DNA from 3 places in the Roseomonas sp. BN140053 genome. Region 1 is predicted to be linked to each of the others. Evidence: predicted binding sites of a transcription regulator. Region 1 holds the regulator's gene; each other region holds the start of a gene.
What was found. The regulator LexA, encoded in region 1, represses DNA repair genes until DNA is damaged. The targets are predictions, from matches to a motif close to TGTTCTANNTANGTTC.
Positions count from the first base shown of each region.

Region 2: ACLIBK_RS22535 (putative DNA modification/repair radical SAM protein) is a predicted target of LexA. The motif match lies at 4,472-4,487, and genes of this name have one in related genera.
Region 3: ACLIBK_RS08780 (PA0069 family radical SAM protein) is a predicted target of LexA. The motif match lies at 3,138-3,153, and genes of this name have one in related genera.

Region 1 is NZ_JBLLEB010000001.1:340,502-350,806, forward strand. It holds gene tpiA (triose-phosphate isomerase) at 1-310, opposite strand, end outside; gene ACLIBK_RS01615 (SurA N-terminal domain-containing protein) at 420-2,321, shown strand; gene trpD (anthranilate phosphoribosyltransferase) at 2,518-3,612, shown strand; gene trpC (indole-3-glycerol phosphate synthase TrpC) at 3,688-4,542, shown strand; gene moaC (cyclic pyranopterin monophosphate synthase MoaC) at 4,554-5,045, shown strand; gene glp (gephyrin-like molybdotransferase Glp) at 5,045-6,250, shown strand; gene lexA (transcriptional repressor LexA) at 6,347-7,060, shown strand; gene ACLIBK_RS01645 (ComEC/Rec2 family competence protein) at 7,054-9,270, opposite strand; gene gltX (glutamate--tRNA ligase) at 9,380-10,305, shown strand, end outside.
Region 2 is NZ_JBLLEB010000043.1:16,876-27,180, forward strand. It holds gene ACLIBK_RS22525 (tetratricopeptide repeat protein) at 19-1,302, shown strand; gene ACLIBK_RS22530 (UdgX family uracil-DNA binding protein) at 1,247-3,049, opposite strand; gene ACLIBK_RS22535 (putative DNA modification/repair radical SAM protein) at 3,161-4,468, opposite strand; gene ACLIBK_RS22540 (LysE family translocator) at 4,581-5,207, opposite strand; gene ACLIBK_RS22545 (type III polyketide synthase) at 5,312-6,364, shown strand; gene ACLIBK_RS22550 (methyltransferase domain-containing protein) at 6,663-7,361, shown strand; gene ACLIBK_RS22555 (NAD(P)/FAD-dependent oxidoreductase) at 7,358-8,437, shown strand; gene ACLIBK_RS22560 (DUF4170 domain-containing protein) at 8,739-8,954, shown strand; gene ACLIBK_RS22565 (SLBB domain-containing protein) at 9,318-10,305, opposite strand, start outside.
Region 3 is NZ_JBLLEB010000006.1:163,401-173,705, forward strand. It holds gene ACLIBK_RS08760 (Tat pathway signal protein) at 1-164, shown strand, start outside; gene ACLIBK_RS08765 (capsular biosynthesis protein) at 275-1,018, opposite strand; gene ACLIBK_RS08770 (capsular biosynthesis protein) at 1,015-2,598, opposite strand; gene ACLIBK_RS08775 (HAD hydrolase family protein) at 2,595-2,978, opposite strand; gene ACLIBK_RS08780 (PA0069 family radical SAM protein) at 3,262-4,371, shown strand; gene ACLIBK_RS08785 (putative bifunctional diguanylate cyclase/phosphodiesterase) at 4,559-6,157, opposite strand; gene ACLIBK_RS08790 (hypothetical protein) at 6,291-6,533, opposite strand; gene rpsD (30S ribosomal protein S4) at 6,758-7,375, shown strand; gene ACLIBK_RS08800 (hypothetical protein) at 7,513-8,301, shown strand; gene pncA (bifunctional nicotinamidase/pyrazinamidase) at 8,318-8,995, opposite strand; gene ACLIBK_RS08810 (MFS transporter) at 8,992-10,302, opposite strand.

The DNA.
Region 1 (10,305 bases):
CCCGGCGCTCGGAATGGCCGAGAATCACGTAGCCGCAGCCGGCGTCGGCCAGCATCGGCGCCGACACGTCGCCGGTATGGGCGCCCTTCTCCTGCGCGGCGCAGTCCTGGGCGCCTAGCGCCACCGGCTTCCAGGCCATCGAGGCGGCGACGACGTGCAGGTGCACGAAGGGCGGGCAGAGCAGCAGGTCCGCCCGTTCCACCACCGCGGGGGCGCCGGCCCTGACAGCCTCGGCCAGCGCCGCGGCGTCGCGCAGCGTGCCGTGCATCTTCCAGTTTCCGGCAATCAGGGGTCGGACACCGGGGGTCATGGTCGGGCGCTCCTGCTACGAGGCTCGGGCGGTATCCGCAGCCCGGGCGTTTGGCAACCGTGCCCGCCTCCGCTAAGCGTCCCGCCCCACGCCCACTCACGGACACGCGATGCTTTCCGCCTTTCGACGACTGGCCGGCACCTGGTTCGCCAAGGTCCTGTTCCTGCTGCTGATCCTGTCCTTCGGCATCTGGGGGATCGAGGATGTCGTGCGGAATTTCGGCCGCGAAACGGCGGTCGCCTATGTCGGCGGCGAGCCTATCCCGCTGACGGAGGCGCAGACCGCGGTGCGGCGCGAAACCCAGCGCCTGCAGCGCCAGCTGGGCGCCGCCTTCGACGCCAACGACACGGTGCGCCAGGCGATCGCCCGGCAAACGGTGGAATCCCTGGTGGCGCAGCGCACCCAGGCGCAGGAAGCGGCGCGGCTGGGGGTGTCCGTGTCCACCGCGGCGGTGCGCGACTACGTTTTCGCGATTCCCGCCTTCCAGGCCGGCGGCCAGTTCAGCCGCCCCATCTTCGATCAGTTCCTGCGCGGCAACGGCGTGGACGAGAACACCTTTCTGGGGCTGGTTTCGGCGGAACTGCGCCGGCAGCAGCTGGTGGGCGCCGTGCGCGCCGGCGTGGCGGGGCCCGACCAGCTGGTGAAGCCGCTGCTCGCCAGCGCCCGCGAGCGCCGCTCGGCCGAGCTGGTGACCCTGCCCGTCGCCGACGCGCCCGAGCCGCCGGCGCCCACGGAGGAGCAGCTGCGCCGCTTCCACGAGAACGAGGCCGCGCAGTTCTCCGCCCCCGAATACCGCACCGCCACCGTGGCGCGGCTAGCGGCCGAGATCGTCGCCGCCGACGTGACCGTGCCGGAGGAGGAGATCGCCCAGGCCTATGCCGCCGCAGGCGCCCGCTTCAACACGCCGGAGCGCCGGGTGCTGGAACAGCTGCTGCTGCCGGACGAGGCCTCGGCCCGCGCCCTGGCGCAGGCCTGGTCGGGCGGCGAGAGCTTCGCCGCGCTGAGCGAGCAGGCGCGGGAAAAGGGCGGCCAGGCCGTGGAGCTTGGTGCCCTGGACCGCGCCGGCATGCCCTTCCCCGAACTGGCCGAGGCCGCCTTTGCCGCGCCGGAAGGCGGCGTGGCCGGGCCGGTGCAGTCGCCCTTCGGCTGGCACGTGCTGCACGTGTCTGCCATCCAGCCGCCGAGCACCCGCACGCTGGACGAGGTGCGCGACGAGTTGCGCGGGGAGTTGGCCCAGACCAAGGCCGCCGACCTGGCCTACGAGCGGGTCAACGGCGCCGAGGACGCGCTGGCCGGCGGCGCCACGCTGGAGGAGGTGGCGCGACAGTTCGGCCTGCGCGTCGCCACCGTGACCACGGATGTCAGCGGCCGCGACGCCAGCGGCGCCGAGGTGCCGCTGCCCGTGCCCGACTACGCCCGCACCGAGACGCTGGCCGCCATCTTCGCGGCCAACCGCGGCCAGCCCGCCCGCATGGCGGAGTCGGCGGCCGGCGCCGGCTTCGTGGGCGTGGAACTGCGCGAGGTGACGCCCCCCGCCCTGCGCCCCTTCGAGCAGGTGGAAACCCAGGTCCGCGCGGCCTGGATCCGGGACGCCATGTTCCGGGCCGAGGAAACCCGGGCGGCCGCCCTGCTCGGGGCCGTGCGCGACGGCGCGACCCTGGAAGCGGCGGCGCAGCAGGCCGGGCTGACCTCCACGCGCCTCGGTCCCTTCGGCCGCGACCCCGCCCAGGTGCCGGGGGCGCAGAACCCGCCGCCCGAACTGCTGCAACCGCTGTTCGGCGCCAAGCCGCTGGAAGCCACCATGGCCCGCACGGCGGAGGGCTACGTGGTGGCCCAGCTGCTGGAAATCCTGCCCGACCCCGGCACGGACGAGGCGGCGCTGGCCGGCATCCGCGGCGAGGTGGAGCAGGCCATGCAGGAGGACCTGGAAGCGCAGTACGGCGCCGCGTTGCGCCAGCGCGCCGAGGTCCGCATCAACCAGGACCTGATGAACCAGGTCAGCGCCCCCTGACCCCCGACGCGGTCGGGTCGGGCCGGGCCGGCCGACGCCCGGCCCCTGCGGCACTGCGCCGGTGGCACACCACCGGTTGCGGTCCGGATACCGGCGCGGCCGTTGGTTCCGCGATGCGGGGTGATCGGCTGGGCGTCGGCGGCGAGGCGCGCGGCGGCGCCGCCCGCCCGGTCCGCGCAGCTTGCTTCGCTGCCGCATGGGACCGAAACTCGGCGGGCATGACCCCTTCCGCCGCGCGCTTCGCCACCCTGCACCGCCGCAACAGATCGGCCGCCTGACGGTGTCGCTCCGACCAGTCCTGGCGCGACTCGCCGCGGGCGAACGCCTGGCCGAAACGGAAGCCGAGGAAGCCTTCGGCACCGTCATGGCCGGCGAGGCCACGCCCGCCCAGATCGCTGCCATGGTGATGGCCATGCGCGTGCGCGGCGAAACCGTGGCGGAGATGACCGGCGCGGTGCGGGCGATGCGCGCCCGGATGGTGTCGGTGCAGGCCCCCGCGGGCGCCATCGACATCGTCGGCACCGGCGGCGACGGCGCCGGCACGCTCAACATCTCCACCGCGGCGGCGTTGGTGGTGGCGGCCGCGGGCGTGCCGGTGGCCAAGCACGGCAACCGGGCGCAGTCCTCCCGCTCCGGCACGGCGGATGCCCTCGCGACGCTGGGCGTCAACCTGGACGTGCCGCTCGATCGCCTGCCGGACGTCTTCGCTGCGGCCGGGATGGCCTTCCTGATGGCGCAGCGCCATCACGCCGCCCTGCGCCACGCGGCAGGCCCGCGGGTCGAGCTGGGCACCCGCACGGTGTTCAACCTGCTCGGCCCCCTGGCCAACCCCGCGGGCGTGCGGCGGCAGCTGACCGGCGCCTTTTCCGCGGAATGGCTGCGGCCGATGGCGGAAACCCTGGCGCGGCTGGGCACGGAGCGTGCCTGGCTCGTGCACGGCCAGGGGCTGGACGAGCTCTGCCTGGCCGGGCCATCGCAGGTGGTGGAACTGCGGGACGGCCGCATCCGCGCCTTCGAGGTGTCCCCTGAGCAGGCCGGACTGCCCCGCGCGCCCAACGAGGCCCTGCGCGGCGGCGAGCCGGCGGAAAACGCCGCGGCGCTGCTGGCCCTGCTGGACGGCGCCCCCGGGGCCTATCGGGATTGCGTCCTGCTGAACGCGGCGGCGGCCCTTGTCGTGGCCGGCAAGCATGACGATCTTGCCCCCGCCGCGGTGGATGCCGCCCGCGCGATCGACAGCGGTGCAGCGCGAACCGTGCTCGACCGCCTTCGCGTCGCGACCGCTCCGCAGTGACCTGGTGCGTTGTCCCCCCGCTCCGCACCCGAACGACGCTCCATGACCCGGCCGACCGGGTTCCAGGAACCCCAGATGGACCAGACCCCTCCGCTCGCAGCCCCGGTCGTGGCCGGCGCCTCCTCCAGCGCCGCCATCCCCGACGTGCTGGCCCGCATCATGGCCGGCAAGGCGGTGGAGGTGCGCGAGCGCTCCCTCGAAACGCCGGCCTCCGAGCTGGAACGGCGGGCGCGGCATGCCCCCAAGGCACGCTCCTTCACCGGGGCGCTCTGCGCCGCCGTCGGTGAGGGCCGCACCGGCCTGATCGCCGAGATCAAGCGCGCTTCCCCCTCCGGCGGGCTGATCCGGGAGCCTTTCGACCCCGCCGCCCTGGCGCGCGACTATTGCGAGGCCGGCGCCGCCTGCCTGTCCGTGCTGACGGACGCGCCGGATTTCCAGGGCTCGGCCGAGCACCTGATCGCCGCGCGGGGCGCCTGCCACCTGCCCACGCTGCGCAAGGACTTCCTGTTCGACCCCTGGCAGGTGCTGGAAGCCCGCGTCATGGGCGCCGACTGCATCCTGCTGATCCTGGCGGCGCTGAGCGATGCCCAGGCCCAGGAGCTGGAGGACACCGCCCGCGCCCTGGACATGTCCGTGCTGGCCGAGGTGCATGACGAGCGCGAGCTGGACCGGGCGCTGGGCCTGGAAACCCGGCTGATCGGCATCAACAACCGCGACCTCCGGACGCTGCGCACGGACCTCGCCACCACGGAGCGCCTGGCGCCGCTGGTGCCGGCCGACCGCATCCCGGTGGGCGAGAGCGGCATCCGCACCCCCGCCGACGTGCGCCGCATGGCCGCGGCCGGGGCGCGCTGCTTGCTGGTGGGCGAGCACCTGCTGCGCCAGCCCGACGTGGGCGCCGCCGCCCGCGAGCTCATCCGCGCCGCATGAGCGGGGGCGGCATGAGCGGGGCCGGCGGGGACAGCCCCCTCACCCATTTCGACGCCGCTGGCCGGGCGGCGATGGTGGACGTGTCCGGCAAGGCGGAAACCGAGCGCCGCGCCACGGCGCGCGGCCGCGTGGTGATGCAGCCGGCCACGCTGGCGCTGATCCGCGGCGGCCAGGTGGGCAAGGGCGACGTGCTCGGCATCGCCCGGGTGGCGGGCATCATGGCGGCCAAGCGCACGGCCGAGCTGATCCCGCTCTGTCATCCCCTGCCGATTTCCGCCGTGACCCTGGAACTGGAGCCCACCGGCGAGGACGCCGTGGAGATCGCTGCCACCGTGACCACGGCCGGCCGCACGGGGGTGGAGATGGAGGCGCTGTGTGCCGTCACCGTGGCGGCCCTGACCATCTACGACATGTGCAAGGCCGCCGACCGCGGCATGCGCATCGAGGCGGTGCGGCTGACCCGCAAGTCCGGCGGCAAGTCCGGGCTGTTCGAGGCCCCCTGATGATCTCCGTCGAGGAGGCGCTCGGGCGCGTCCTGGGCGCCCTGGCGCCGGTCCCGGCCGAGGTCGTGGCGCTGCCGCAGGCCTGGAACCGCGTCCTCGCCGCCCCCGTTGCCGCCCGGCTGACCCAGCCGCCGGCCGATGTTTCGGCGATGGACGGCTACGCCCTGCGCGCCGCCGACGCGACCGAGGGCGCCACCCTGTCGGTCACCGGCGAGGCCCCGGCCGGGCATCCCTTCGCCGGGCAGGTCGGCCCGGGCGAAGCGGTGCGCATCTTCACCGGGGCGGTGTTGCCGGACGGGGCCGACGGCGTCCTGCTGCAGGAGGATGCCGAGCGGTCGGGAAACGCCGTCACCGTGCGGGAAGCCGTGACGGCCGGGCGCTGGATCCGCCGCCGCGGGCTGGACTTCGCCGCCGGCGACGCGCTGCTGCCGGCCGGTCGCCGCCTCAACGCCCGGGACATCGGCCTGGCCGCGGCCGCCAACCATCCCTGGCTGACCGTGCACCGGCGGCCGCGAATCGGCATCCTGGCCACCGGGGACGAGATCGTGCTGCCCGGCGAGCCGCTGGCCGCCGGCAACATCGTCTCCTCCAACGCCCACGCCCTGGCGGCCCTGGTGCGCGCGGCCGGGGCGGAGCCGGTGGTGCTGCCCATCGCGGCTGACCGGCCTGATGCCGTCGCGGCGGCCGGTGCGGCCTCGGCCGGCTGCGACCTGCTGGTGACCACGGGGGGCGCCAGCGTCGGCGACCACGACCTGGTGCAGAGCGCCCTGGTGCCGCAGGGATTCGAGCTCGATTTCTGGCAAATCGCCATGCGCCCGGGAAAGCCGCTGATCTGGGGCCGGCTGCGCCATGTTCCCCTTCTGGGCCTGCCCGGGAACCCGGTTTCCGCCCTGGTCTGCGGCGTGCTGTTCCTGCTGCCGGCCATTGCCCGGCTGTCCGGCCTGCCCGCCGGGCCGACGCCGACCCAGACCGCCCTGGTCGGCCGCGACCTGGCGGCGAACGACCGGCGGCAGGACTACCTGCGGGCGCGAATCGAGGTCGGCGAGGGCGGGGAAACCGTGGCGACGCCCTTCGCGATGCAGGACAGCTCCATGCTGCGGACCCTCGCGGCCGCCGATGCCCTGGTGATCCGAGCGCCGCACGCGCCCCCCTTGCCGGCGGGATCGCGGGTGGAGATCATCCATCTCGCGGCACTTGGCCTGTGAATCGTGGGGACAACTTGACCAACCGGTTGGAACCTATCTAGAACAGCGGAGCGGGTTGCTGTTTTGTTCGCCCGCATCGCGGCCGGAGAACGCATCATGCTCACGCGGAAGCAGCACGAGCTGCTCGCCTTCATCGATCAGCACCTGCGTCAGACCGGGTTCTCGCCGTCCTTCGAGGAAATGAAGGAAGCGCTGAACCTGCGCTCCAAGTCCGGTATTCACCGCCTGATCACGGCGCTGGAGGAGCGCGGCTTCCTGAAGCGGCGCGCCCACCGCGCCCGCGCCTTGGAAGTGATGCGGCTGCCCGACAACCTGGCCCCGGTGAAGCCGGCCCCGGCGCCCGCCCCCGCGGCAGGCTTCGCGCCCAACGTCATCCGCGGCAATTTCGCGCCCAACCTGAGCGGCATCGCCCGCAGCAACGACGCCGCCGCGGTGCACCTGCCCCTGTACGGCCGCATCGCCGCCGGCCTGCCGATCGAGGCGCTGCGCGACCAGGGCACCAGCATCGAGGTCCCGGCCGCCCTGCTGGGCAGCGGCGACCACTACGCCCTGGAAGTCGCCGGCGATTCGATGGTGGATGCCGGCATCCTGGACGGCGACACCGTGATCATCCGGCGCGGCGACGTGGCGGATAACGGCGCCATCGTGGTGGCCCTGGTGGACGAGGCCGAGGTCACGCTGAAGCGGCTGCGCAAGCGCGGCAACTCCATCGCGCTGGAAGCGGCCAATGCCCGCTACGAGACCCGCATCTTCGGCCCCGACCGCGTGAAGGTGCAGGGCAAGCTGATCGGGCTGCTGCGCCGCTACTGAGGCGCTTCCGGGCGGAAGGCCGCGCCGCCCTCATCCGTCGGCGCCGCGGGTTCGCGCAGCCGCGGCACGGGCAGCGGCGGAACCCAGGGCCGGTCGCCGCGCCAGGCGCGGTCGGACACCACCTCCACCCCGTCGGGGCGCAGGCGGATGGCGTGGGCGCCGTTTCGCCACACGCTGAACCGGTCGACGATCGCAGGCTGCGCCGTTCCCGGGGGGCAGCGGCCGCGGATCGGTTCCGCCGACACCAGCACGGCGGCGCGGCCGCACCAGGGTGCCGCCAGCACCGGTATGGGGGGCGAGCCCCTCGGCACCGCGGCGGCCCGCAGCAGCGCGGCCATCGGCGTGTTGTCCCCCGGCCGCAGCAGGCAGCTCGCTTCCGTGCAGGACACGGCGCCGTTCGCGGCCTCGCCGTGCCGCGGGAAGGGCTGCGCGGAAACTTCGCCCCATCCCCGCAGCCAGTTGTCCCGGGTGAAGTCCCCCGAGCCCGAAGCCCGTTCCAGGAACACGCCGTTCTCGGTGGCCAGGGCGATCAGCCGTCCGTCGGAGGACACCAGTAAGTCCGGCCGCGGTGTCCAGCTGCCCGAGGCAATCCCCAGGATCACCGGCGCAATGCCCAGCAGCCGCAACCGCGTGCGCCACAGGCAGAGCCAGCAGAGACCGGCCGCTATCAGCAGCAGACCGGAGGCCGGGATCGGCGGCGCCACCGTGGCCGCGGCCGGCCAGGCAGCGACCACCCGCGCCGTCAGCAGCACGACGTCCAGCCCCCATCCCATGACGGTCAGCGCCCAGCCTTCCAGCCCCAGGGGCATCAGCGCCATGGCCAGCATCCCCGCCGGCATGACCCAGAAGGAGGTGACGGGCACCGCCACGGCGTTGGACAGCACGCCGTAGATCTGCAGCCGGCCGAAATGGTGCAGCCCGAAGGGCATGGTGGCGAGCCCGGCGATCACCGAAGTGAGGCACAGCCCGGCGAGCAGGAGGAGCGCACGCGTCCGGAGCCGCCCGTCCCCCTGCCAGCGCCGGACCGTGCCGCGCATCGCCTCCCACCCCGCGGACAGCGCCAGCCCGGCGGCAAAGGACATCTGGAAGGAGGGGCCGAGCACGGCATCGGGTTGCCACAGCAGCACGACCGCGGCCGCCAGGGCCATGCTGCGCAAGGATACGGCCCGCCGCCCGAGCAGCAGCCCGGCCGTGGCCACCAGGGCCAGCGCGAAGGCCCGCAGCATGGGAACCTGCAATCCCGTCAGCACCGTGTAGGCGCCCCCGAGCAGCAGGCCGACCACGCCGCCCATCGCCTTCGCGTCCAGGCGCAGCGCCAGGAAGGGCGCCAGCGACACCAGGAAGCGCGTCACGGCGAAGCCGAGCCCGATCACGATGGCGACGTGCAGCCCTCCGACGGAGAGCAGGTGCGCGATGCCGCTGTCGCGCATGGCCACCAGGGCTTCGGTCGGGATGCCCGTCTGGGTTCCCGCCAGCAATGCGGCCGCCACGGCGCCCGGCGCGCCCGGCAGCGCCGCGCCGACCCGGGCCGCGATGGCGTCGCGCAGGCCGGCGAAGCCGAGGCTGGAACCCGCCGACAAAATCTCGACCGGGCCCAGTGCCGTGCCGCTGCCCGCCAGGCCGGAGAAAAAGGCGGCGCGCTGGAAGTCGTAGCTGCCGGGGGCGACGGGGGCGGCCGGCGGCCGCAGCAGCGCGCGCACTCGGATCTGGTCGCCGGGCTGCGGCCGCGCGGGATCATTGGCGCGCAGGCGGATGCGCAGGCTGCGCTCCAGGGGTGCGGCGCCCTCGCCCAGGCGCGCGGCGCGCACCAGCACGCGCCGCCCTTCTGGCAGCAGGTCCACCGAATCGACCTCACCGGTCAGGATCACGGCCCGCGTGGGCAGCGCCGGCACGGGTGGCTGCCGCTGCGTTTCCCAATGCGCCGCCGCGAAGCCCAGCGTTCCGGCCGCGACCAGCCCGACCAGCATGGCCGGGACCGGCCGATGCGCGCGCAGTGCTAGCGCGAGCGCCAGCAGGGGCCAGGGCAACCACCACCAATCGCCCACGGGTTCGCTGCCGCGCGCGAAATACACCAGCACCCCCGCCCCGAGCGCCACCGGCAGCCAGAGCGGTAGGGAGGGCCATTCGGCCTCCAGCAGGGCGGACAGGCGGCCGGCGAGGCGCCGGGGGTGCCAAACAGGTGCGGCGGCGGGATGGCTGGCGAACAGCACGCGGCAGGGTTGACCATCCCGCCGACCGGCACAACTGCGGCCCGGGGACGGCGTGCCGGCGCAACAACGCCTCAACAGCCCGGCCCGCGGGTGCTATGCCGCGCCCATCATGACCGTCCGCACGCGCTTCGCCCCCTCGCCCACCGGCTTCCTGCATATCGGCGGGGCCCGCACGGCGCTGTTCAACTACCTCTTCGCGCGGCACCACGGCGGCCAGTACCTGCTGCGGATTGAGGACACCGACCGCGCCCGCTCCACGCCGGAAGCCGTGCAGCAGATCCTGGAAAGCCTCGCTTGGCTGGAGCTGTCGCCGGACGAGCCGCCGGTGATGCAGACCAGCCGCGAAGCCCGCCATGCCGAGGTAGCGCGGGAGCTGCTTGCCCAGGGCAAGGCCTACCTCGCCTTCGACACGCCGGAAGAGCTCACGGCCATGCGGGAGCGCGCCGCCGCGGAAGGCCGGCCGCTGCGCTACGACGGCAACTGGCGCGACCGCGACCCGGCCGAGGCCCCGGCCGGCCGCGCCGGCGCCATCCGGATCAAGGCGCCGCGGGCCACCGACGGCACGGGCGAGACGGTGCTGCAGGACCTTGTGCAGGGGGAGGTCCGCGTCGGCAATGCCGAGCTGGACGACATGATCATCCTGCGCTCGGACGGCACGCCGACCTACCTGCATGCCGTGGTGGTGGACGACCACGACATGGGCATCACCCACGTGATCCGCGGCGACGACCACCTGACCAACACCTTCCGGCAGCTGATGGTCTACGACGCGATGGGCTGGGAGAAGCCGCAATTCGCGCATATCCCGCTGATCCACGGCGCCGATGGCGGCAAGCTCAGCAAGCGCCACGGGGCGGTGGGCGCGCTGGAGTTCCGCGACCAGGGCCTGCTGCCCGAGGCCGTGTGCAACTACCTGCTCCGGCTCGGCTGGGGGCACGGCGACGAGGAGTTCGTCCCGCGCGACCGGGCGATCGAGCTGTTCGAGCTGTCCGATGTCGGCCGCGCCGCCAGCCGCATGGACTACGCCAAGCTGTC
Region 2 (10,305 bases), on a different contig from region 1:
ACTGAGATGGAGACGAGCATGACTGAGATGGACACGGTGCTCGACGCCCGCCCCGGCGACGCGGCCGCGCTGGCCGACCTCGCCGCGACGCAGCTCCGCCGCAACAACCCCGGCGATGCCGCCACGGCCGAGCAGGCGGCGCGCGCCGCGCTGGCGCTGCGGCCGGACCTGTTCGGCGCCTGGAACACCCTCGGCCATGCCCTGGCCCGCCGCCACGCCTGGTCCGAGGCGGTGGACGCGGCGCGCGAGGCAGTTCGCCTACGGCCGGAAGACCCCGGGCTGCTGGCCGGGCTGGCGGGGCACCTGCTGGCGGCCAACCGCGTGGCGGAATCGGCGGAGGTCCTGTCGCAGGCCGTGGCGCTGCGCCCCGAGGATGCCGGGCTGCACCGCCGCCTCAGCATCACGCTGTCACGGCTGGGCCGCGGGGAGGACGCGCTGGCGGCCGCCCGCCGCGCGGTGGAGCTCCGCCCCGAGGAGCCCGACCTGCACCTCCACCTCGCCACCCTGCTGGCGGCGGCGGAGCCGGACGCCGCCGATGCGGCGCGGGCGGAAGCCGAGCGCCTGCTGCGCGACGCCCTGGACGGGCAGCCCGAGCAGGCCGGGCTGTGGAACCTGCTCGCCAAGGTCCGGGGCGCGCGGCGCGATCCGGCCGGGGCGGTGGCCGCGCTGGACGAGGTGATCCGCCTGGAGCCTGCCTCACCCTGGCCGCTGAACGACCGCGTCGGCCACCTGCTGGCCCTGAACCGGCTGGACGAGGCGCTGGTGTCGATCACCCGGGCGCTGGAGCTGCGGCCGGAAGATCCCGTGCTGCTGCGCCGGCTGGCCATCGTGCTCGACCGGATGGGCCGCCCCGAGGAGGCCGTGTCGGCCGCCCGGCGCGCGGTGGCCGCGGCGCCGGGGGATGCCGAGAATCACCACGTCCTGGCCGGGCTCACCCTGCGCTCGGACCCGGCCGCTGCTGCGGCGGCGGCGCGGGAAGCGGTGCGGCTGAGCAACGGGGTGGAGGCGCATCGCAAGCGCCTGGACGCCGCCCTGGCCCGGCTGGAGGCCGCCCCCGCCCCGACGGCCCAGGCTCAGGCGCCAACGGCCGCGGTCGCGCAGGCCCAGGCACCCGCAGCGCGGGCACCCGTGGCTCAGGCACCGGTGGCCCGGACGCCCTCGGCCGCCGCATCGGCGAAGGCACCCTCGACCGCCAGGAAGCCCGCCCCGGCAACTGCGGCGGAGGCCAAGCCCGACCGCCGCAAGCTCAAGAAGCAGGCAGCGAGCGAGCGGTCGCGGCCGCCTTCGAAAGGTCGTCGATGAAGCGGTCGTATTCCGCCGACTTGGCGGACGCGTCGGGGATGCGCAGCAGGTAGGATGGGTGGACGGTCGGAAAGAACGGCCGTCCGTCCGTGCCGCGCAGCAGCGAGCCGCGCACCTTGGTCACCGGCATGGCGCGGCCGGTGACGGCGCGCAGCGCCGTGGCGCCCAGCGACACCAGCAGCCGCGGCGCGACCAACGCGATCTCCCGCTTCAGGAAGGGCTGGTAATAGGTGATGTCGCCGGCATCGGGCGACTGGTGCAGCCGGCGCTTGCCGGTGGGCGTGAACTTGAAGTGCTTCACCGCATTGGTGACGTAGGCCTCGTCGCGGCTGATGCCGGCGTCGTCCAGGGCGCGGTTGAACAGCCGCCCGGCGGGGCCGACGAAGGGGCGGCCCTGCAGGTCCTCCTCGTCGCCGGGCTGTTCCCCCACGAACATCAGCGTGGCGCCGACCGGGCCCTCGCCGAACACCCCCTGAGTGCTGTTGGCGGTCCAGGGCGGCAGGTCGTTGCGGCCGAAGAGTTCGCGCTTCAGCGCGTCCAGGGCAGCGCGGGCATCGTCGGGCGGTGTGGCGGTCTGGGACATGGCAGGAACAGCAACGCCGGAAGCGGCGATCCGGTGCAGCGGCGCGGATGCGGCCGGACGGGCTTCGTCGCCGGCCGGCGCCGCGGGTCCGGGTGATGCTGGGGCAGCGGGCGGCGTGCTGCGGGTTCCCGCGGCGCCGGACGCTGCCGATGCGGTGCTACGGGCCTCCGTGGCGCCAGGTGCTGTCATCGCGGGCGCCGCGGCTTCGGCCGGGAACAGCTCGGCTTCCGTGAAGTCGCGCGCGGCCAGCGGCGCCAGGGCGGGCCGGGGCGGAGTGAACTCCGCCGCGGCCGGCTGCGGCAGGGCGCGCTGGCGGCGGGCGGCCGGCGGGGTGGCGCCGCGCTCCACCATGGCGGCGACGCGGGCGGGGGCTTCGGCGATCAGCCGGGGGATGTCGCGCGCCTCGGGCAGGTTCTTCCAGTACTTCATCGGCATCTCGGCGCGCATCGCGTCGGTTTTCAGCCGGGCCGGGTTGAAGATGGCGGCAAAATAGGCGCGCCACAGCTCCTCCGCCGCGTCCTCCGGCGGGGCGTCGGCGCGGCGGCCGCCAGGGCCGAAGGAAACGCTCCCGCCGTCCCAGTGGGCGCTGGCGGCGGGGGTCAGGATGGACCAGCGCAGCTGGGCGAAGCGGCGGGCGAAGAAACCGGCCTCGGCGCGCAGGATGTGGTGCTCCGGCTCGAACCAGCTGACGTAGCGGGTCGGTTCGTCCGTGCCCGGCAGGGCGTTCGGCACTTCGCGGAAGCGCACGAAGGCGTGCATCTTGTGGGCGTCGCGGCGCACCGCGCGGGCCATGCTGTCCGCCCGCGACACGTCGGGGTCGGTGGCGACGTCCAGCAGGCTGCGCTCGGCCTGGAGGCGGTGCAGCAGCCGGTGCAGCAGGGTGAAGCGCGCGGGGTCGCGGTGGCGGATCACCACCTCCGCCAGTTCCGGAAAGGCGCGGGGCACGCGGGGCGGCGGGGCCTCGGCCGGCGGCGCCGGCGGGGGTGGGCCGGTGAACATCGGCGCCGGGTCGGCCGGGCTGTCCCAGGCGACCTGCTCGGGCGCGATGCCGGCGGTCACCAGCGCCCGGGCGGCGGCGCGCCAGCCGGCGAAGTCGTCCGGCAGCGCCAGGGAAACGCCGAACATGGCCGGGGCGCGCCCGGCACCCGGCGGCAGGGCGTCCATCGGCGGCGTTCCGGGAAGCGCAGACGGCACGAGCGGCCGGGTCCCGCCGGGAACGGTGGGCAGCGCGAAGAGGTCCCGCGGGGCGCCGTCAGGCATGCGGAGTAACAGGGCTCAAGCGGCGGCGCCGAACAGCGACAGCTGCACCGGCTTGTACGGCAGGGCGGGCAGCTGCCCGGCCAGCCCGCCCTCGGGGGTCAGCAGGGCGCGCAGGTCGGCGCGGTCCAGCAGGCCGGGGGCGGCGCGGTGGTCGGCGGCCACCAAGAAGGGTGCCACCTTGCGCAGCGACACGCGCAGCCGCGCCAGGTCCTCCAGGCGGATGGCGCGGTGGCGGCGGGCGCTGAGGATGCGCTCCACCGTCTTGGCGCCCAGGCCGGGCACGCGCAGCAGGCTCTCGCGGTCGGCGCGGTTGACGTCCACGGGAAAGCGCTCGCGGTGGCGCAGCGCCCAGGCCAGCTTGGGGTCCACGTCCAAGTCGAGCATGCCGGTGCCGCCCTCCACGATCTCCGGCGCGTTGAAGCCGTAGAAGCGCATCAGCCAGTCGGCCTGGTACAGCCGGTGCTCGCGGATCAGCGGCGGTGCGGCCGGCGGCAGCACGGCGGGGGCGTCGGGGATGGGGGAATAGGCGGAATAGTAGACCCGCTTGAGCCGGTAGGAGCCGTAAAGGTTGGCGGAACTGTCCAAGATCTGGGCGTCGCTGGATGCATCGGCGCCCACGATCATCTGGGTGGACTGCCCGGCCGGAGCGAAGCGCGGCGGCGCGGCGCGGGTGCGGCCGGCGGCGTGCTCCGCCTTGGCTTCCTTGGCTTCGTCGATATGCGTGCGCAGCGTCGCCATGGCACGGCGGATGGCGCGGTTGTCCTTTTCCGGCGCCAGGGCGGCGAGGCTTTCGGCCCGCGGCAGTTCCACGTTGATGCTGAGGCGGTCGGCGAAGGCGCCGGCCTGGGCGATCAGCAGCGGGTCGGCGTCGGGAATGGTCTTGAGGTGGATGTAGCCCTTGAAGCCGTGCTCCTCCCGCAGCGTGCGGGCCACGCGCAGGATCTGCTCCATGGTGTAGTCGGGGGAGCGGATGATGCCGGAGGAAAGGAACAGGCCCTCGATGTAGTTGCGCCGGTAGAAGTCCAGCGTCAGCTCCACCAGCTCCTTCACCGTGAAGCGGGCGCGCTGCACGTTGGAGGTCGCGCGGTTGATGCAGTAGGCGCAGTCGAAGACGCAGGCGTTGGTCAGCAGCACCTTGAGCAGCGAGATGCAGCGCCCGTCCGGGGCATAGGCGTGGCAGATGCCCATGCCTTCCGTGCTGCCCAACCCGCCATCGCGGCTGTCGCGCTTCTCGGTTCCCGAGGAGGAACAGGAGGCGTCGTATTTCGCCGCATCGGCCAGGATTTCCAGCTTGCGGCGAAGGTCCAGGGCACGATCCGGCATGGATGTTCATATTGTGTTCTGAACAATTCCGGCAAGGCTGGCAGCGCCCGGAACCGCCGCGAAGGGCCGGGTTTTCCTGGGTTTCCGCCGCCGGCCGGGCGTGCGGAAGGGTTCAGCCGTGCAGGGCTTCGCGCGTCGCCGTGCCCAGGCCCGCGGCCACCAGCAACCCGCCGCCGAGACGGTTGAACAGGGCAATCACCCCGGGGTTGCGCACCGCCGCCCGCGCCCGAGAGGCCACGGCCGCGTAGCCCAGCGCATTGCCGAAGGCGAGCACCAGGAAGGTCGCTTCCAGGATCGCCACCTGCCCGGCGAAGCCCGCCTCCGGGTCCAGGAACTGCGGCAGGAAGGCCACGAAGAAGGTGATGCCCTTGGGGTTCAGCGCCGTGACCAGCCAGGCATGCCCGAGCATCCGCGCCGCCGGGGCCGCGTCGCTGCATGGCCGGGCATCGGGCGTGCCGCCGGCGCGCCAGAGCCGCATGCCCAGCCAGACCAGGTAGGCCGCCCCCGCCCATTTCAGCGCCGCGAAGAGCCCGGCCGAGGTAGCCAGCAATGCGCCCAGCCCCAGCACCGACACGGTCATCGCGGTGAAATCGCCCAGCGCCACCCCGATCGCCGTCGGCAGCGCGGCGCGCCAGCCCTGCCCCAGCGCGTAGGACACCACCAGCAGCACGGTGGGGCCGGGGATCAGCACCAGCAGCGCCGAGGCGGCGGTGAAGGCGAGCCAGAGCTGGACGGACATGCGGGGGTTATCTCGCGATCGTGGGGCCGCGCATGCAGCCATCCGGCGCCCTGCCGCGTCCAGGCCCCTCGCAATCCCCGCCCGCGCGCCTACCCTGGTGGGGGATGAATCAGGTCTTCCTCAACCGCGTCGGCACGGCCACCCCGGCCCACGAGGTCCACGGCACCTTCCGGGCCTTCGCCGAGCACATGATCCCGGAGGGCCGCGAGCGGCGCGTCTTCGCCCGCATGGCCGACCGCGCCGGGATCGCCCAACGCTGGAGCGTGCTGCGCCCGGACGGCCGCCCGGGCCGGGTGGATGCGGAGGGCTTCTACGAACCGGGCCGCTTCCCTTCCACCCGCGCCCGGATGCGCCGCTGGGAAGCGGAAGCCCCCGCCCTGGCTTTCCGGGCGCTGGCGGCGCTGGGGCAGCTGGAGGGGATCACGCATCTCTTCGTCACCTCCTGCACCGGGCTGGTGGCGCCGGGGCTGGACCACGCGATCTGCGCCCATCTCGGGCTCCCCGAGACGGTGGCGCGCACGAATATCGGCTTCATGGGCTGCCAGGCCGCCATCGTGGCGCTGCGGGCGGCGCGCGACGCCGTGCGCGCCGACCCCGAGGCCCGCGCCCTGGTGGTGAACCTGGAGCTCTGCACCCTGCACCTGCAGGAACGGCCGGAGGTGGAGCAGCTGCTCTGCTTCCTCTTGTTCGGCGACGGCTGCGCGGCCGCGCTGGTGAGCGCCGAGCCCTCGGGGATGCGACTGGACGCCTTTCGCTGCGCCCTGCTGCCCGAGGCGCAGGAGCAGATTGCCTGGCGGGTGGGCGATGACGGCTTCGACATGGTGCTGTCGGGCGAGGTCCCGAAGAGCCTGACCCGCGCCCTGCCGCCGCGCCTGAACGACATTCTCGGCGGCGAGGCGCCGGAGGATTTCGCGCTCTGGGCGGTGCATCCCGGCGGGCGTTCCGTGCTGGACGCGGTGGAGGAAGCCTGCCGTCCGCCGCAGGGCGCGCTGGCGCATTCGCGGGCCGTGCTGCAGGCGCACGGCAACATGTCTTCGCCCACGGTGATGTTCGTGCTGCGCGACATGCTGGCCGAGCGGATCGCCGGCCGGCAGGGCGTGGCCCTGGCCTTTGGCCCCGGCCTGTCGGCCGAAACCATGCGCTTCGCGACGGTGTGATGGCGGGCGGTGGTGCCGGGTGGCCCGGGAGGGAGAAGGAATTCTCCCTCCCGATACCCTCCCTCGTCTCTCTTCGGGAGGCTGCCGCGGGGCTGCCGACACGCGGAACGCTGCGCCGCACGGGAGAAATCGGATTTCAGGGTGGCGCAGGCGGGCGGCCACGGTCGCCGGAGGGCCAAGCCCTCCGGCGCGCCCGAGGTTTCAGCCCCGACCGCGGCAGCCCCCCGGAAAAAGATGAGGGGGAGGGTTCGGGAGGGGGAGAATTCCTTCTCCCCCTCCCGAGCCACCGGCCAGCCGCATGAGCCTGCGCCAACGCTCCACCGCCCCGGAGATCATGGACGACGCGGCGCAGGACTTCGCCGCCTTTTCCGCCGCCCTGCGGGACCTGGAGCGGATCAACCGCATGAGCCTGGCCTACCGGCCGACGCTGCGCTGGCTGGACGCGCTGGCACGGCGGACGGGGGCACGGCGGCTGAGCGTGCTGGACGTGGGCGCGGGCGGCGGCGACATGCTGGCCCGCGTCGCGGCCTGGGGCGCGCGGCGCGGAGTGGCGCTGGAACTGGCGGCGCTGGACCGCTCGCCGCACGCGGCGGCGCATGCTCGCGCACGCCACCCCGGCCTGCCCGTGCGCTGGATCACCGCCGACCTTTTCGCGCTGGACCCGGCGGAGCGCTTCGACGCGGCCATCTGCGCCCTGTTCACCCATCACCTGGACGACGAATCGCTGGTGCGCTTCCTGCGTTGGATGGACGGCCGCGCGCGGCAGGGCTGGCTGATCAGTGACCTGCACCGCCATCCCATCCCCTGGGCCACAGTGTGGGCGGGGGTGCGGCTGCTGCGGATGGACCCGATGGTGGTGCACGACAGCACCGTGTCCATCGCCCGCGGCTTTTCCCGCGCGGACTGGGAAGGGTTGATCCGCCGCGCCGGGGTGGGGGCGGAACTGCGCTGGGCTTTTCCCTTCCGCTGGATCGTGTCGGGCGGCGGGGCGGGGTGACGGCGGCGATCGTGATCGGCGGCGGCCCGGCCGGGGCGGCGGCGGCGATCGCCCTGGCGCGCGGCGGCGCGGCGGTGACGCTGGTGGAGCGGGAAGCCGGGCCGCGGGAAAAGGTCTGCGGCGAGTTCCTGGGGCCGGACGCCGCGGCGCTGCTGCGCGGGCTGGGGCGGCCGCTGCCGGAACTTGGGGCAGTGCCGATCCATGGCGCCCGGCTGGCGGCGGGGCGACAGGATACGGCCTGGCCCCTGCCCTTCGCGGCTTGGAGCCTGCCGCGCGCCACGCTGGACGAGGCGCTGCTGGCCGCCGCCGCAACGGCCGGGGCGCGGGTGCTGCGCGGCCGCATGGTGGCGGGTGCGGCGCGGGAAGGCGACGGCTGGACGGCGCGGCTGGGGGACGGCGCGGTGCTGCGCGCGCCAGCCCTGGTGCTGGCCACCGGCAAGCACGAGTTGCGCGGCCATTCCCGCCCGGTGCGGGGCGGCGCCGTGGGCTTGAAGCTGCCGCTGCAACTGTTGGCGCCGCTGGACGGGCGGGTGGTGCTGCTGCCCTTCGCCGGCGGCTATGCCGGGCTGCAGCCGCGGGCCGGAGGCGGCGCCAACCTCTGCGCCGCGCTGCGCAAGGCCGGGCCGGAAGCGCGCAACCCAGTGGCGCTGCTGGCGCGGGTGGCGGCGGGCTCGGCCCAGGGGACGGTGCTGCTGCGCGGGGCCGTGCCGCTGCTGAAACGGCCGCTGGCGGTGGCGGGGGTGCCCTACGGTTTCCGGCACCGAGACGGGGCAGCGGCGGAACCCGGCCTGTTCCGCGTCGGCGACCAGTTCGCCGTGGTGCCCTCCCTGGCGGGCGAGGGCGTGGCCATGGCGCTGCTCGGCGGGGTGGCGGCGGCGGCGGCGATCCTGGCCGGGCAGAGCGCGGCGGCGTTTCACGTGGCGCTGAACCGCCGGCTGGACCGGCCGATGCGCTGGGCGGGGATGCTGGCGTGGCTGCTGGACACCACGCCGGACGCGCTGGCCCTGGCCGCGCGGGCGCTGCCCGGTGCGGCGCGCCTGGCTGCCGCGCGTACCCGGCTGCCGGGCCTGGCCTGAGCCGCACCGGCAAGGGGGAAGGTTCGGGCGGGAGTTCGCCTTACTTCCTTACGATCTTACTTCCTTGCTCCGCCCGCCTCGGCAAGGCACTTACCAGAAAATAATCCTAATATAGCAAGGGCTTCTCGGTCAAGCCGCATGCCGGGAGTGGCAGATTCGGCGTTTTCTGCCACATCTCGCGCAGTTGCTGAGCCGGACTGCGCGCAAATCAGCCGCCCCCCGGTCCGGTGATCGGCCGTGCGGTTGGATGGCTGAGCGCGAGAGCCTATTTTGCGGCGCAGCACAGGACCGGAGGTGCCACGTGGCGAACCGCAAGCTGTTCTTCGTCTGGGGCGGTGTCTTCACCGATCCGCAGTGGCGGGAACTGGAGCCGGGCACGGAAGAATGCCACGGCCCCTTCCACGACGCCCGCACCGCCGAGCGCGTGTGGAACGAGAAGGCGCGCCGCAACATCGACATCGCCATGCACCGCCTCTTCGTGCTGAGCGTCGACCGCCCCGGCGGCACCGCGGACTGATCCCCCCGGCGCCGGTTCGCGAATCGGGTGGGGTGGTTTCGGTCCGGGTGGTGTCGGTTGGTCCTGGGGTGTTCAGCCGCGGCCAAGGGGGCTCTGCCCCCTTGGAGCCCCCGCGAGGAGCTTAGGCTCCTCGACCTCATGAGTGCCTCCGGCGGGGGCGGGTTGGGACAGGGCGGTCTACTGGGACGACGTGGGCCAACCCGCCCCCGCCGGAGGCACTCAACGTGGGGTCCGGGGAGTTCATAACTCCCCGGCGGGGTCCAAGGGCAGCGCCCCTGGCCAACGCCCGAACAGCACAGCCCCAACCGACACCACCCGGACCGAAGCCACCTCCCCGGCCCAGTGAGTCGGCCCCGGGAAGGGTCAGCGCGCCTGGCGGGAGATCACGGACAGGGCGGCGGCGGAAACGCTGACCTGGCCGAGGACCTGGGTGAGGTCGCGGATGAATCCCCAGGTTTCGTAGGGGCTGGGGTCCTGGGGAACCACCACCAGGGAGCCGGGGGGCACGGGCGGGCCGCCGGCCTGCCAGGCGCCCAGCCCGGCGGGGACGGATTGGCCGTTGGGCAGCACCACGAAGGCGCGGCCGCCATCGGCGAAGCGCTGGGGGCCGCCGGCGGCGCGGACGTAGTCGGCGGCGCGCTGGCCGGTGGCGAATTGCAGGGAGCCGGGGTTGAGCACGGCGCCCACCACGGTGACCTCGTTGGGGCGCTTGGGCACGGCCACGAGGTCGCCGGGTTCCAGCAGCACGTCGAGTTCGGGGCGGGCGGCCAGCACCACGGGGTTGGCCTCCACCGCCATGCGGCCGGCGGCGCGGGCGTCGCGCAGGGCGGAGGCCAGCTCGCGCCCGGCGGCGATGGCGCCGCCCAGGTCGCCCGAGGCGCGGGACCCCGCCACCGCCTGGCCGGAGGCCACCTGGATCAGGCTGGTTTCCAGCTCCCGCGCGGTGCGGGCGAAGCCGTCCTGCTGGCGCTGGCGCACGCTCTCGCGGGTGAACACGGCGCCGTAGGGATAGGCCTGCGGGGTCAGGCCGCCGGCGCGGGCGATCAGCTCGCTCAGCTTCTCGCCGCGGCGGATGTCGTAGGTGCCGGGGCGCAGGAACTCGCCCATCAGGGTCACGGGGCCGATGTCGCGGTCGCCGAAGCCGCGCGGGATGCGGATGGCGTCGCGCGGCGACAGGCGCACGGCGGCGAAGTTGCGCGAGCGCAGGTCCAGCGTCAGCCGGGTCAGCGGGATGGCGCCGGCCTGTTCCAGCGGCTCGCGGGCGAATTCCACCGCCGACAGGTCGGCGGTTTCGCCGGCGTTGCCGGCGGCGGCCAGCACCTGGTCCAGGCCGGTGTCGTCCAGGATGGGA
Region 3 (10,305 bases), on a different contig from region 1:
ACCGGCTCGGCAGCAACGTCATGGGGCCTGGGCAGTCGCTCTGGGTGGACCTGCCGCAGGGCGGCGTCTGCACGGTGGACGTGCGGGTGGTGTACAACTCCGGCGCGGCCAGCGAGCGCCGGGCGCTGGAAACCTGCAGCGCTTCCAGCCTGACCTGGCGCTGAGCCGCGTCGCGGGTGCCTCCGGGCACCCCGGGTGCTTCTGGGCACCCCGGGTGCCTCTCGGCACCCTTCCGGACGGCCGGGGATGAACCCCGGCGGCCCGGGACCGGCGGCTATTCCCCGAAGGCGGCGCGCAGCGTGGCGGTGTCGCGCAGCGCCGCTTCGTACTCGGCGGGGGTGCCGCTGAAGATCACCTCCTCCGGGGGCACCACGCCGTAGCGCACGTCGCTCCCATCCGCGAGGAGATGCTGGTACAGCGGCGCGACGTAGAGTTCCGCCGCACCCGGCGCGGCCTCTTCCCGCACCAGCGCGTCGCGGAACAGCCCGACCGAGCCGAAGTAGTACAGGCCCGTGCAGCACAGGGAGGACACCCGGACCTTTTCCGTGACCTGCGCCGCGCGCTGTCCCGGTCCCTCGGCCGGCCGCACGAAGCTCCAGTGGTCGCCCTCGCCCTCGAAGCATTCCAGCCAGCCGTCGCATTCCGCCAGGATCGCGGGCGGGGCGTAGTTCGGCCGGATGGTGTCGATGTTGAAGATGGTCAGCGGCTCCGCCTCGTCCGGCCGCGCCGCGTCCAGTCCCAGCACCACGGTTTCCGCCTGGCCGCGGGTCGGCTTGGCCAAGGGCACCAGCTCCGCCCGGCGGATGCCCAGTGCCGCCACGCGGTCGCGGACGAACTCGGCGACGCCCGGCGCGTCCAGGTGCACGATCAGGAAGGGCTCGCGCTCGAACAGCGCCCGGAAGCCCAGCAGCGACCAGTCCAGCAGCGGGCGGCCCGCCAGGTCGAGCATCCATTTCGGCCGGTCGTAGCCGGCGCGGGTGAAGCGGCTGCTCAGCCCGGCCATGGGGAAAACGATCATGCCGCATCCTCCAGCGCGGCATAGAGCCGCAGCGCATTGGCCAGGAAAGCCTGCTGCCGGTCCGGCCGGTCCGCGTGCAGCGGCAGCATGGACAGGAACAGGTGCACGGTCAGCGCGGCGATGCCGGGGTCGCTGACCCGCTGCCCTTCCAGCGCGAACTCGGCGGCGATGGCCGGCAGGAAGGCGCCGGCCCCTTCGCGTGACAGGGTCAGCGTCAGGTCCCGCGTGCCCGCGCCTTCCAGGGCGTAGCGCCCGGTCAGGATGAGGTCATAGCCTTCGACGGAGTGGTTCAGCTTGGCGAGGTCGTAGCGCAGGTCGCCGAACACGGTGTGCTCGCCGTCGCGCACGCTGCCGCGGGGGTCGATCACCTTCACCAGCCGCTGGCGGAAGTCGAAAAAGGCGTTGGGGAAGCACAGGTCGCCGTGCATCACGCCGGGGATCGGGGCTGTTGCGGCTGCCATGCGCGCCGCCTCCGCAGCGATCCGCCGCAGCGAGGGCAGGCGCCGCCCGGCATGGCTCCATTCCTCGTCCAGCCCGACGCCGGCGGCGGCGGCCCAGCTTTCCAGCCGGTGACCGGTCTTGTTCAGCGCCAGGTCGTTCAGCGCATCGGGAACCACCGCGGCCCCTTCCGTCGCACCCAGGGCATGGCAGGCGCCGAGGAAGTCGAAGCAGCCTTCCAGGATCTGTCTCCAGGCCGCCGGCTCCAGCGCCCCGAACACGAAGAGTTCGTGCAGCGTCGGGCTGAACTCGTACCCGATGCGGTAGCCGCCGCCCTCCCGCCCCAGGAAAGCGGGGGTGTGCAACCGCAACGGTGCCGGCACGCCCTCGAACCAGTCCGCTTCCGCGCCCAGCTTGTCCGGCTTCTCGCCGGTCTTGAGCACGGAGCGGTTGGACACGGTGATGGCGTTGAAGGAGCGCGCGGTGCTGGCCCGTGCCCGGGCGCGGTGAAAGGTCTGCAGGTGGCCGAAGTCCAGCCAGCCACCGATCTCGCGGTACAGCAGGGTGTGCTCGGCCCCGTAGATGTCCAGCGCGCCGAGGAAGTCGTCGTCCGACAGTGTCAGCGCGCGCAGAAAGGCCGGCGCCGAGGAAAAGGAGAACCACCCCGTCAGCACGTTGTCGCCGCGGGCGTCGCGGGTAGGGCGGCGATTGACGAAATGCCCCGCCGCATCCACCGCGCCCCAGGCATAGGCATCCTGGGTGGTGGCGACGCCCACCGCATCGGGCTGGTCGGGCAGCGGGTCGAGAAACAGCGTGTCGCCGTGCAGGATGCGCAGCGGGCCGCGCGCGTCCAGCAGGCTCAGGGCGTAGCGGACGCTCTCGCCCAGGTTCAGCCCGTCCGGCACGAAAAGCACCTCGGCACCGCTCTCGCGCAGGCGATTGAGATCCCAGGGGCCAGGGGTGAAGCTGCGGGGAAGGGTGACCACCATCCGATCCCCGGCCCGCGCCAGGCTGGCGGCCTGCGGCACGAAGAGGCGGTGGTGGCCGAAGGGCAGGAAGCAGGGCGGCAACTGGCCGAACTCGGCCGCCAGCTCGGCATTGATAAAGGCGGCCGAGGTGATCAGCGACAGGCCACCGGTCATACCGCGTTCCTCCCGAGGTTCAGCAGCTCCGAGATTTCGGCATAGGACATCCGCACGAACTCATCCGGCCGCAGCGACTTGTCGTCCACGTGGAAGCCCTCGTGACCGCACCAGGGCTTGCCGACATGGACCTCGTCAAAGGGAACGTCGTGCTTCTTCAGCCAGTCCAGGATGATCGGCAGGGTCTGCGCGTTGATCAGCCCGACATTGCCGGCGTGGGTGCGCATGTTGCGGGCCGTGGCGATCACGACCGTGAAGCCCTGCCGCTTGTATTCCCGCAGCGTTTCGATCACCGGGAGGTTGGGCGCCTTGTCGGGATAGCCGACGGACGGATCGTCCAGGGTCAGCGTCCCGTCCAGGTCCATCACCAAACGCTTCATGCCGTCGAGAACCCCCGGCGTCCGGAGCTGCCGGCCCCTGCGGAACCGCACCCGGAAAGGTCGGCAGGGTCAGTCCTGACGGCCGGGTGAGCGGCAACCTAGAGCCTGCGTTACCGGCGTGGAACCCTGCTGCACCGCAGCATGATCGTCGAGATGGCCTGTTCATAAAACGTTCTTGACCTTTCCGGTGCAGGACGGCCATATGCTGACCGAACGAACAGGGAACACCCGCTTCCGGCTCCCCCCCTCCGGCAGCGCCTTCCCTCGGCACGGAACCCTCACCATGCCCGACGGTAGCCTGGGTCACGACCTGCTTTCCGGAGCCCGCAAGGGCCGCGGGGCGCTGTCCAACCCCGCCAATCGCTACGAGAGCCGCTCGCGCGACGCCTTCGACGACGGCTGGAGCACCCTGGCGGAAGCATTCGCCGAATTGCCGCCCCTGGCCACCACGCTGACGCGCGACGCGTCGCGCCGGGCGCTGGCCTGGAACGACAGCCCGGATCTCGGCTTCGACCGCAGCATCAACCCCTACCGGGGGTGCGAACACGGCTGCATCTACTGCTACGCCCGCCCGACCCATGCCTGGCTGGGCCTGTCGCCGGGCCTGGATTTCGAAACGCGGCTGATCTTCAAGCCCGACGTGGCGGCGCTGCTGGAAAAGGAGCTGCGCAAGCCCGGCTACGTGCCGCGTCCGATCGCGCTCGGCTCTAACACCGACCCCTATCAGCCCGTGGAGCGGACGCTGAAGCTGACGCGTGCGGTGCTGGAAGTGCTGGACCGCTGCAATCACCCCGTGACCATCGTGACCAAGTCCGCCGGCGTGCTGCGCGACGCGGACATCCTGGGGCGGATGGCGGCGCGCAACCTTGTGCAGGTGTGCTTCTCCGTGACCACGCTGGACGACAAGCTGGCACGCATCATGGAGCCGCGTGCCGCCACCCCTGCGCGCCGGCTGGCCGCCATGCATGCCCTCAACGCGGCCGGCATTCCCGCCGGCGTGCTGGCGGCGCCCATGATCCCCGGCGTGAACGACGCGGAGCTGGAGCGCATCCTGACCGCTGCGCGCGACGCCGGTGCCAACTGCGCCGGCTACGTGCTGCTGCGTTTGCCGCTGGAAATCGCGGAAATGTTCGAGGCTTGGCTGCATGCCCACATGCCCGACCGCGCCGCCCGGGTGCTGGCGCTGATCCGGGAAACCCGGGGTGGCCGGACCTACGACGCCCGCTTCGGCCATCGCCAGGTCGGCACCGGTCCCTACGCTGACGCCCTGGCCCAGCGCTTCCGGCTGGCGATGAAGCGCCTGGGCCTGGACGCGGCCGAGCGCGGCTCGGAGTTGGACTGCTCCGCTTTTGCGCCGCCGGTGGCAACGCCGCGCCAACTGGAACTGCTCTAGCACCGCCCTGCTGGCTGTCGGGCGGCTTCGAGCGCCGCACATCCCGGCCAACGGCGTCCTGGCCGCGCCTCATACGTGGGGACTGAGCGCCGAGGCGGAGCCTTCGGCGTTGGCGGCCGTGAAGGCGCGGAGTCATGCCGCATCGGGCCGTCGAGCGCCGCCGCAGCGCGTCGATCATGCTCCGCCGCTACGACGTCTCCATATCGCGCGCGATCACCGCGGCCACCTCGGATTGCGGCACTGGCCGGCCGAGCAGGTAGCCCTGCACGTCCGTGCAGCCCAGCACCCGCATCGCTTCCAGCTGCTCGGCGGTTTCCACGCCCTCGGCGGTGGTGCGCATGCCCAGCTCGGCGCCCAGGGCCGCCACCGCGCGCACGATGGCCGTGCCGGTGCCGTCGCCCGACAGGCCCGACACGAAGGAGCGGTCGATCTTGATGCGCCCGAAGGGAAAGGCGCGCAGCTGCGTCAGCGAGGAGTAGCCGGTGCCGAAATCATCCATGGAAATCTGCACGCCCATCTCGCGCAACGCGTTCAGCGTGCCGCGCGTGGTCTCGGTGTTGTGCAGCAGCGCGGTTTCGGTGACCTCGATCTCCAGCCGCTGTGCCGGCAGGCCGGTGGCCGACAGGGCGGCGCTCACGGCCTCCTCCAGACGCCCGTCCTCGACCTGCCGCGGCGCCACGTTGACGGCCACCGTCAGGGGCAGGGGCCAGCGCGCCGCCTCGGCGCAGGCTTCGCGCAGCACCCAGGTGCCGATCGGCCCGATCAGGCCACTTTCCTCGGCGAGGGGGATGAAGTCGATCGGTGACAACAGCCCGCGTTCAGGGTGGCGCCAGCGCAGCAGCACCTCGAAGCCGACCAGCCGACCGCTCACGGCGTCGTGCTGGGGCTGGTAGTAGAGCGCCAACTGGCGCAGCGGCAGGGCGCGCCGCAGGTCGCCTTCCAGCTTGCGCCGGGCTTCCGTGTGCAGTTGCTGTTCCGGAGCGAAGTGCCGCCAGGTCCCCCGTCCGGCCGCCTTGGCGGCGGCGAGGGCCAGGTCCGCCCGGCGCATCAGGCTGGCAGCGTCGGTGCCGTGCTTGGGAGCCTGGCTGATCCCGAGGCTGACGCCGATGTTCACGACCTGCCCGTGCAGCAGGTAGGGGCGGGAGATCAGGTCCACGAGGCGGTTGGCCAGTGCTTCCGCCTCGGCCGGGGAGCTCACCTTCTGCAGCACCGCGAATTCATTGCCGCCGAGCCGTGCCGCCACGTCGTCGCCGCGCACCGCTCCGCAGAGCCGGGCCGCCACCGTGCGCAGCAGCGCGTCGCCGAGGGCGTGGTTGTAGGTGTCGTTGACCACCTTGAAGCGGTCCAGGTCCAGCAGCAGCACCGCCCAGCCCGGCGGCTTGCCGGCGACCTGCTGCAGCCGGTCCAGGAACTCGCCACGCTGCATCAGGCCATTGGACCGGCCCGGCGAGTCGCCGCTGCGGGCGCCGAGGCTGATCACCCACAGGCCGGCCGCGAGCAGGCTGATATGCGCCGCCAGCGGGCCGAGCTGGACATGTCCCTCCATCCGGGTGGCGACGCACTGGCGCGCCATGTCCAGCAGGGCCTCCTGTTCCCCGTCGCAGAAGCGGCTGTGCTTCAGGATGTCCTGGAGAGAGGCGGCATCGCGGGGATCGGCGGCACCGGGCTGGAGGAACTCTCCGAAAGCGGAGTTCCAGCCCCGCGTGACCAGGTCGTCGTCGAGCATCAGCACCCCCGGCGTCACGCCGCCGGCAGGGCCGCGCTCCGGGTCCAGGGGCTGCGTCACCGTTGCCCACCAGGGCGCAACGCGGGGGAAGCGTGGCTGGCGCCCGGGGGGGCAGGAAGTCCGGCGCCGGATGGAGCGGGCCGCAACCGCCCCGCGGCGGTTCCGGGCAGTTTCGGCTGTCCGGACACCGCCTTCATCGGACGGTGGTCGAGGGGCCGGACGGGGCCGCCCGGGTCACCAGCCGCCGCGCCAGGAGGTAGCCGAGCCCGCCGGATACCGGGGCGGCCGGCAGGGCCAGGACCCAGCCGATATGGGCGCCCTGGACGGCCAGGCCCAGCCCGACGCCCAGCATCAGCCCTCCCACCAGGCTGCCGATCACCCCGGCGGTCAGGCCGAGGATCAGAATCTCTTCGCGTGATACTAGCACAGGTTGCATTAGGCATGGTTTGCCGGAAGTTTGACAAGCCGTACCCGCGCGGTTAGACCGCGGACCTTCCTTCCGGGAACGTGGACGTGGCGCGGGGCAACCCGCCGTCACGCGCCCGCCTATGGCCGTTTCGGCGGCCATGGGACTACCGGGACAAACGCGCATCCTTTCCCAACCTGGTTTCGGGTTGGGGGAGAGAGCAGCGCCGCAGAGAACGAAAGGGCTCGCGCACCATGACCAAGCGCGCGGAAAGCAAGTACAAGATCAATCGCCGTCTCGGCGTGAACCTGTGGGGCCGTGCAAAGTCGCCGCTGGCGAAGCGCGAATACGGCCCCGGCCAGCACGGCCAGCGCCGCAAGCAGAAGCCGACCGACTTCGGCATCCAGCTGATGGCGAAGCAGAAGCTCAAGGGCTACTACGGCAACATCGGTGAGAAGCAGTTCCGCAAGTATTACCAGGAGGCCGTGCGCCGTAAGGGCGATACCTCCGAGAACCTGATCGAGCTGCTGGAGCGCCGGCTGGACGCGGTGGTGTACCGCATGAAGCTGGCGGTGACGCCCTTCGCCGCCCGCCAGTTCGTCAACCATGGCCACCTGACGGTGAACGGCCGCCGCGTGAACATCCCCTCCTTCCTGGTGAAGGACGGCGACGTGATCGAGGTGAAGGAGAAGTCCAAGCAGCTCACCGCCGTGCTGGATGCCGCCCAGTCCGGTGAGCGCGACGTGCCGGAATACATCCAGATCGACCATCGCCAGATGAAGGGCACCTTTGTGCGCGCCCCGAAGCTGGGCGACGTGCCGTATCCGGTGCAGATGGAACCGAACCTGGTGGTGGAGTTCTACTCCCGCTGAGGACTCGGCCACCGGGCCGGTCCCGGATGGCCCATTGAACAGGGTGCCCTTCCGCAGGGCCACCGCAGCATCGTCGGAGCGCCGTCCTTGGGGAACGATCCCCCGGGGGCGGCGTTCTTCGTTGCAGGAGAACCCTCGTGCCCAGCCACAGCCTGCGACGCCTGCTCGGTCTTATCCTGCCATTTCTGCAAATCGGCGTGGCGCTGCTGCCGCTGGTGGGCATCGGCCATTCCGTCGGCACCATGTCCGCCGCGAGCCCCACGCCCGTGATCCCGGCGGGCTACGCCTTTCCGACCATGTGGACGGTGCTCTTCGCCCTGTCCGTGGCCTACGGGATCTGGCAGTTCCTGCCGTCCCGGCACGACGACCCTCTTGCACAACAGGTCGGCTGGCCTTTGGCGGGGGCTTTCGCCATCAATGTGCTGTGGCAGGCCGTGGCGCAGTTCTCGGCGCGCAACGGCTTCCACCTCGTCGCCATCATCCTGGTGGGCCTGGTTTGTGCCCTGGTGGCCTTCTTCGCCGCCCGGAACAGCGCGGAGCCGGGCTGGGCGTCGCGCTGGATCGTCCGCCCGCTCTGCGGGCTGCTGGCGGGATGGCTGACGGCAGCCAGCTTCGCCAACATTTCCGGCGCCGCCCTGGCCGCCGGCGCCATTCCCGCCAGCGGTTTCGGGGCGTCCCTTGCCGCCGTGCTGGTGCTGCTGGCCGCGGGTGGCTTCGCGGTGGCAGTGGCCTGGGCCGCGCGAGGCGACCTCTGGTACCTGGGCGGCGTAGGCTGGGCCTTTCTCGCCGTAGTGGCGGCGAACCTGGGCATCAACCGCTTCGACCTCTTCTCGGCATTGGCCGCCGCGGCCATGCTGGCCCTGGTCGGGGCCGTCACGTGGCAACGCCGTGCCCGCGCCGCCGTGGCTGCCCGCGCCCCGGGCTGAAGCCGGGCGCTGCCGATCACGCCGAAGGGGAGCCGGGCTCGCCACCCCCGTGCAGTTCCTGGGACTGCACCGTTCTCACGCCGGCTGCTTGCAGCGCGGTCCAGGCTGCCTCGAGGGTGCTGCTGCCGTCCGGCAAGGGGGCAGCGATGGCACGGCAGGCGTCGCTCACTACCAGCGTCTCGAAGCCCCGCTCCGCCGCGCCCAGGGCCGTGGCAGCGACGCAGAAATCCGTCGCCAGGCCGCAAAGGAAGACGCGCTTGGCCCCGACTTCCCGGAGATAGCCGTCCAGCCCCGTTCGGGTGACGCGATCATTCTCCACGAAGCCGCTGTAGCTATCGACGGCGCGCCGGAAGCCCTTGCGGAACACCGCCCGCAGCCGTGCCTGGTCCAGTCCGGGATGCAGCGCCGCGCCGGGGCTGCCGATCAGGCAGTGATCCGGCCAGACCGTCTGCTCGCCATAGGGTAGCCGCACCGTGCCGAAGGGCGGCACGCCCGGGTGCTGGCTGGCAAAGGACAGGTGGCCCGGCGGGTGCCAGTCCTGCGTTGCCACCGCTTGGGCAAAATGCGCCAGCAGGCGATTGGCCACGGGCACCACGGCGTCGCCGTCGGGCACCGGCAGGGCACCGCCCGGCATGAAGTCGGGCTGCACGTCCACCACGATCAGGACGTCGCTCTCGGGGTCGAGGCGCATCATCGCTCCGGTCCGGCAAGGGGGGATACGGCAAGGTCGCGCATATCTCCGGTCGCCGGCGCCTCGCGCCCGGCTCGCAGGATGCGCGGCAGGACCCAGAGGCCGACCGCGATTAACTGCCCGGCAGCGAGGAGTTGCGGCACGATCCAGTTGCCGGTGCTGGTGACCAGCAGCGCGAAGAGGGCGGGCGACAGCACGTAGCCCAGGAAACACAGGGTGGTGGACCCCGCGGTGGCCTCCGCGATACGGGCCGGCGGCACCAGCCGGGCGATCTCAGCCTGGTAGATGCCGTTCCAACTCGCGACCATGGCGCCGGCGAGCCCGCCCAGCAGCAGCAGCCAGGCAAAGGGCGTCCCCACCGGCAGCAACGCGAGGCCGGCGGTCAGCAGTGCGGCGAGGATGCCCTGGGCCACGAGGTTCAGGGACGGCCGCCCGGTGCGATCGGCCAGCCAGCCCAGGATGATCCGGGCAAAGGCGCCCCCGCCCTGGGCCACGGCATAGACCAGGCCGGCCTGGGCCAGGGGCAGGGCGTGCACCTCGCAGAGCCAGGTTACCAGGAAGGCGAAAACGCAGCCCTGCGAGGTCGCGAGGGACACGGTGAGCCAGGTCAGCGGCGGCAGCAGCGGATGCAGCCGCAGCGCGGCAAAAGGTGCCGAAATGTTGGAACGGGCGAACAGGGCACCGGGGCCGATGCGGCGGCCGGGCTCGCGCTCCACGTCCATCTGCCGCCGTGCCGGCTGCACGGCCAGGCAGGCCAGGAGGGCGAGCAGCATTGCCAACCCCAGGGCCACCGGCCAGCCGGCTCGTACCGCCACCGGCGCCACGGTCAGCCCGACCAGCATGCCCCCCAGTGGTGCCCCGGCCTGCTTGATCGAGAAGATCAGCGTCCGATGCCGCGCCGGGGCGGTGGCGGTCAGGATGCGGCTGCCGGCCGGCGGCGTGGGGCCGTAGCCCAGTCCCAGCACCAGGGCGGACACCACCAGGGCCAGCGTGCTGCCCAGACCCGCCAGGGCCAGCCCCAGCACGGCCACCAGCGTGCCGGCCTGCAGGGCGCGCACGGGCCCGAGCCGTGCCAGAAGCGGGCCGCCGAACAGCAGGAACAGGATGGTGCCGAGGGAGGAGAGCGCGGCCAGGTGTCCCGCCGTTTCCGGGGGCAGGCCGGCATTGCCGGTCAGCAGCGGCGCCAGCACGGGCAGGCATTGGCTCAGGAAGGCTGCCACCGTCTGCATCAGCAGCGTGGTGCCGAGGGCCAGGACCCAGGACACCCCGGCGAGGCCGCGCGGCGCGCCGATGCCGCCGTCAGCCGGCAAGGG